One region of the Flavobacterium gelatinilyticum genome, then DNA from elsewhere that is predicted to be linked to it. Evidence: riboswitches for the same ligand, from Rfam matches in the RefSeq annotation. Region 1 holds a riboswitch; the other holds the start of a gene.
What was found. A riboswitch is a leader RNA that binds a small molecule or an ion and turns the genes downstream of it on or off. The one in region 1 is predicted to bind S-adenosylmethionine.
Positions count from the first base shown of each region.

Region 2: another riboswitch for S-adenosylmethionine. It lies ahead of OZP11_RS12240 (homocysteine S-methyltransferase family protein); the one in region 1 lies ahead of OZP11_RS24450 (TlpA disulfide reductase family protein).

Region 1 is NZ_CP114287.1:5,713,167-5,716,305, forward strand. Features, by position in the region: gene OZP11_RS24440 (NAD(P)H-dependent flavin oxidoreductase) at 1-668, shown strand, start outside; gene OZP11_RS24445 (hypothetical protein) at 674-1,192, shown strand; SAM riboswitch class I at 1,420-1,520, shown strand; gene OZP11_RS24450 (TlpA disulfide reductase family protein) at 1,762-2,751, shown strand; gene OZP11_RS24455 (aminotransferase class V-fold PLP-dependent enzyme) at 2,793-3,139, shown strand, end outside.
Region 2 is NZ_CP114287.1:2,896,269-2,899,407, forward strand. Features, by position in the region: gene metH (methionine synthase) at 1-352, opposite strand, end outside; gene OZP11_RS12240 (homocysteine S-methyltransferase family protein) at 493-1,491, opposite strand; SAM riboswitch class I at 1,856-1,972, opposite strand; gene OZP11_RS12245 (hypothetical protein) at 2,252-2,377, opposite strand; gene OZP11_RS12250 (hypothetical protein) at 2,368-2,595, opposite strand; gene OZP11_RS12255 (NAD(P)/FAD-dependent oxidoreductase) at 2,758-3,139, opposite strand, start outside.

The DNA of each region.
Region 1 (3,139 bases):
GTGTGCCTCCAAATACTGTTCTGGAGCAATGCAGACAAAAGGGAATTGTAACAGTAGGAGCCGCGACGACTTTAGACGAAGCCCTGTTTCTGGACAGCAAAGGTGTCGATATGATTATCGCATCGGGTTTTGAAGCGGGCGGACACCGGCCTTCTTTTCTCGATAAATCGGAATCGTCTCTAACCGGAACTTTCGTATTAGTGCAGTTAATGCGTGAAAAAATTAAAACCCCAATTATCGCAGCAGGAGGCATAGCCGACGGAAGGGGAATTGCCGCTGCGCTGACATTAGGCGCAAGCGCCGCACAAGTAGGAACCGCTTTTTTAGCCTGCGATGAATCTGGTGCTTTGCCGGTTCACAAGGAAATGCTATTTTCTGATGCTTCAAAATACACCACTTTATCACGCGCTTTTACAGGAAGACTCGGCCGCGGATTAACTAGCCGTGTTGCTCAGGATATTACAGGAAAAGAATCCGGAATTTTGCCTTTTCCGCTGCAAACGACATTTATAGCCCCGCTGAGAAAAGCAGCGATCGAACAGCAAAAATGGGACATGATTTTATTTTGGGCAGGACAGATTTCACCCATTTTAAAACATACCAAAGCTTCGGTTTTAATGAATGCGCTGATAGAAGAAACGACGAATTATTTTGACGGATTGAAATAAATAATATGAAATTAAAAAAAAGCGTCAGAATAGAATCAGAAAAACATTCTGTTTTAAAAAACAGGTTCAGTGTAGATTTAGAAAAATATCTCAGGAAGAAACTGTATTTTTTGAAAAAGAAAAGCATCAGTTCAGACTATATTTTATTGATTCTTTCCTCTGAAAATAATCATTTTAAAGGGCAGTTAAGTAAATCAGAATATGAACTTCTTTTTGAAGTATTACAAAATCATACTTTTATCAAAAACAAAAATGCCGCGTATCCGGAATATTTTATTGTTATGGATAAGAAGAACTTTCAGGAAAACGAATCAATTCTTAGTTCATTATTCGGATTGTTTCAATTTTTAATGATTGCCGAATTAAAAAAGCAATTGACAAAAGAGGAGCTGATCAAAGAAATAAACAAATTCACGCTTTTGGATATTTTAAGTTTTAAAAGATGGTCAGCTTTTTCAAACGATATGCTTTTCTTCGATTCAAATCATGAAGCAGGACATATTACTTGTATGCCGATTCTCTGAAGCTTTTGGCAGAGATGTAAAAACTTCTTTCTGCAGCAAAACGTATGAATTTCTGTTGTAAAAGGAAGGGGTTTTAAAAATATTTCCAAAACATAATTGCTTTTAAATAAATACTTTGCGTTGTATTTGCGTGCTTTGTTGTAAATAAAAATCAAAAAAATATATTTAAACTTGACTAATTTTATAGAATTAATGTATATTTGCATTGCAGAAAAATTCTGTAATGATACTTATCCAGAAAGACTGAGGGAATGGGCCCGGTGAAGTCTTAGCAACCTGTTGCCGAATAAGGTGCTAAATCCTTCCGTTGTATGCGGACAGATAAGAAAAAAGATTGCTCGAATCTGGATTAGGTCATCAACGTTAAATTCTTAATGTATTACAATGAAAGCAGAATCAATTTTGTATGCCGGCTATGAACTCTTAAATTCAATTTTCGAAGAAAACAGTCTTGCCGTTTTCCGAATGTGAAGTTCGTAATACCTTTTAAATTTCTTTTAAATATCAGCTGCTGGTGGCTTTATAACATTGGCCTGAAATTCTTTTGTCTAATCTTAAAATAAAATACAATGAAAAAAATACTATTGGGTTTTGCCTTATTTGTTGGAGCTTTTCAAACTCAGGCGCAGGAAAATAATTTACAATTAAAAGGAACTGTTGTCGATACAATTGTACAGTACGTTTATCTGCAAAAGTTTCATAATAAAATGTTTACGACTATTGATTCGGTAAAAGTAAAAGACGGAAACTTTGCTTTTAAAACAAAAGTAAAAACGCCGGAATTATACGGATTAAGCGTAAATAAAGAAAGTTCGCCATTGTATATTTTCCTCGAAAAAGACCCAATTACGGTTAAGCTGAGTCCAAAGAAATATTACAGCACTTCGGTTGTAGAAGGTTCAGCTTCGCAGGATTTGTTTGAAACCTATAAGAAAACAAAAGATGCAGAAATCAGCAAATTCATTACAGAACATCCAAAATCTATTGTTTCGGCTTATGTATTGTACAGAAACTGGTCGTACAGGCTGTCTCCGGAACAGATTACACAGAATATTGCTTTGCTGGATAAAAGTCTTCAAAATGTTACTTACGTGAAAGAATTAAAAGAACTGGTTACCGTATTAGACGGATTGGCGGTAGGTAAAAAAGCCCCTGATTTTACAGCCAGCGATCCTGATGGAAAACCAGTTCGTTTTTATGAAAATTTAAAAGGCTATACTCTGGTTGATTTTTGGGCTTCGTGGTGCGGACCCTGCCGAAGAGAAAATCCAAACATTGTAGCGGCTTACAAGGAATTTCATGATAAAGGATTCAATATTGTAGCAGTTTCACTGGATAAAAAGAAAGAAAACTGGGTAAAGGGAATTAAGGATGATAACTTAACATGGACACATGTTTCTGATTTATTGTTCTGGAACAGTGCCGTTGCCAGATTATATGGTGTAAGAGCTATTCCGGGGAATTATTTAGTTGATTCAAAAGGAATAATCGTTGCGAAAAACCTGCAGGGAGAAGAATTGCAAGCGACATTAAAAACGCTTTTAGAAAATAAAATCTAAGATAGAAAATACAATTTAGTTAATTTAAAATGATAAAGGAAATGAATGCCATTGAACCAACAACAAAACCAACAGAGTCTGAATGTTACTTTTCTAAATTCAGGGAAAATACAGTAGGAACAGACCATACTTTCGAATCGGTTTACGGACAACAAAATCTGTTATATGCAGACTGGGTTGCCAGCGGAAGATTATACGCTCCGATTGAAGATATTATGCTCAATAAAATAGGTCCGATGATTGCCAATACCCATTCATTTTCCAGTCAGACAGGAAAGGCTTCGACTTACGCTTACCAGTATGCAAGAGAGATTATCAAAAAAGCGGTTAATGCAGATGAATCGGATGTTTTGGTTACGACCGGAACAGGAATGACGGCCGCTTTATC
Region 2 (3,139 bases), 2.8 Mb from region 1:
CTTGTACTACTTTCAGACCCGCTTCGATAATTTCCCATTTCGAACTGTCGATCATAATCGGCACTCTCGAAATATCTGGTTCTGCAGCGATCAAGTTTAGGAATTTAGTCATGGCAGTTACACCATCCAACATCCCTTCATCCATATTAATATCGATGATTTGCGCTCCTCCTTCTACCTGCTGTCTTGCAATATCAAGTGCCTCGTCATACTTCTCTTCCTTGATTAATCGAAGGAATTTTCGCGAACCCGTTACATTCGTACGCTCACCAACGTTTACAAAAACGCTTTCAGGCGTAATAATCAAAGGTTCTAATCCTGATAATACAAGGTCTCTTCTTTTTTCAGTCATTTTCTTTAAGGGCCTAAGATTCTTAGGTTCTAAGTTTTTTAATTCTTATTTCTTTCCTGCAAGGTTTTCAAAACCTTGTAGGTTTGTTTATCGTACGTCAAAATTATACCTACAAGGTTTTGAAAACCTTGCAGGAAACGTTATTCAAAAGTTGGCGCCACTCTAGGCTTATAATCTTTCGCAACTTCTGCCATTAATCGAATATGATCTGGAGTAGTTCCGCAGCAACCGCCAATGATATTGATTAAATTATCCTCTAAATATTCTTTGATGAATGCCTGAGTCTGCTCTGGTGTTTCATCGTATTGCCCGAAAGCGTTTGGCAATCCTGCATTTGGATGCGCCGAAACATTAAAGCTTGTATTATGCGCTAATGTTTTTAAATACGGTTTCAACAAATCGGCTCCTAAAGCACAATTAAATCCTACGCTTAATAATGGAATATGCGAAACTGAAATCAAAAACGCTTCAACCGTTTGTCCGGAAAGTGTTCTTCCTGAAGCATCCGTAATAGTTCCTGAAACCATGATTGGAATATCGATGTTACGCTCTTCTTTTACTTCTTCAATGGCAAAAAGTGCTGCTTTTGCGTTTAATGTGTCAAAAATCGTTTCTACTAAAAGTAAATCGCAGCCTCCGTCCATTAAAGCTTCTACCTGTTCTTTGTATGCAATTCGTAAATCGTCGAAAGTTACGGCTCTGTAACCTGGATCGTTTACGTCTGGTGACATACTTGCCGTACGGTTTGTTGGTCCGATTGAACCGGCTACAAATCGTGGTTTTTCTGGATTTTTTGCTGTAAATTCATCCGCTACTTCTCTCGCCAGTTTAGCCGATTCGTAGTTTAGTTCGTAAACCAAATCTTCCATGAAATAATCGGCCATACCAATTGTAGTTCCAGAGAATGTATTGGTTTCTACGATATCTGCACCTGCATCAAAATAGGCTGCATGCACGGCACGAATTGCTTGTGGCTGTGTTAGGGATAATAAATCGTTGTTTCCTTTTAACGGATGCGGGAAATCTTTGAAACGCTCGCCGCGAAAATCTTCTTCTGAGAAGTTGTAGCGTTGTAACATGGTTCCCATTGCTCCGTCAAGGATTAGGATATTTTTCTTTATTGCTTCTTGTATAGACATTTCTCTTTTGCCGCTAAGGCTCTAAGGCACAAAGCTTTTTTTAATTTATTATCTTGAAAGTTATACCTAACAGGTTTTGAAAACCTGTTAGGATAGGCATCGTTTCTTTTAATTCCAAAAAGGCACTATTGCTGGCTCATTAGCCCCGATTACTTCACCTTATTCCTATTTTCATAAGAGTTCAGTGAACTGCGTTTGAGCCGGTATCCTCGTATCCCGATAACTATCAGGAGGAGAGATATAGGCGAAAGTGGGAACTATTGACTGCAAAAATGCGCCAATGATTCGCTCCTTACCGAAATTGCTTTCAGTAAATTATTTGTATGTTGTCTGGAAAAGTTTTGAGAAATACGAGAATGTATTTGTGTTATCTATCTTAAATACCTGTGTTTATGGTAAAAAGTAGAATTTAGCACCTTCTTTATAGTAAAGGGTTGCTAAGGTTTCATCGGGTCTATCCCTCCGCCTTTCGTGATAACGAACAATAAATTTTAAGAACAGTGCAAAGTAAAGACATAAGCTGAACAATTGCAAGTGTTTTTTTAAGTTTCTGAGACTCTGAGGCACTAAGATTCTAAGTTATGAGTTTGTTAGTGTTTTGGCTTTTGTTTTGTCCCTCTAAAATTGATAATTTCAACAGTTTCAGATTCTTTTTTTAGTCTATAAACCAAATAATTATTTTTGTCTATAATTGCTTTGTGCAAAGATTCGTTTTTATGTGATTTTGGAAATTGTTCTGGATTCAGACTGATTTGATTTATTACCTGTTGAATTTTTTATTTTCCAAGTTTAAGATTTCTTTCTTAGTCCATTTTTCTTCAAGATAATCTACAACTTTATTAAAACCTTTTACAGCTTGCGACGTCCAAATAAATTTTAATGCCATTTTGAAAATCTTTTCATGACATCTTTGTGGTTTGTAAATTCACCTTTTTCAGCTTGGTGTAATCCAATTTGGATTTCTTCTTTTTCAGATTCTGATAAATCATCATACCAATCACTTTGATTTGCCTTTAAAACCAATTCGAGTTTTTCTAAAACACGCTCATCTTCTACCTTAACCAACTCTTGAATAAATTGATATTTTCTAGCTTCTAAATTCATGATAATCAAAATTTATAAATACAAAGATACGTTTTTAGGTTCTGAGATGCTGAGGTTCTAAGGGACTAAGCTAAAAAAAAAGCCCAAACTTTTAAAAGTTTGAGCTTTTAGTATATTTAAAAATCTTAGAACCTCAGTCTCTCAGAACCTCAGCACCTTCGATTAAACAATCGCTTTAACAACTGCTTTCGGCGCCTCTTTACGAGTTCCGTCGAAACCGTCTACTCCAGATACTGTTGTATATTTCAATACGTATTTTTTACCTGGATTGATAATTCCGTATGCAGCCTGACACATTAAAGTTGCTTCGTGGAAACCACAAAGGATTAATTTTAATTTTCCAGGGTATGTATTTACGTCTCCAATAGCGAAGATTCCAGGAATATTTGTTTGATAATCTAATGCATTGTTTACTTTAATGGCATTTTTCTCGATTTCTAATCCCCAGTCTCCAATTGGACCTAATTTTGGTGTTAATCCGAAAAGAGGGATAAAATAATCGCATTCGATTTTACGGTGTGCTCCGTTTTCTTCGATATCTAAT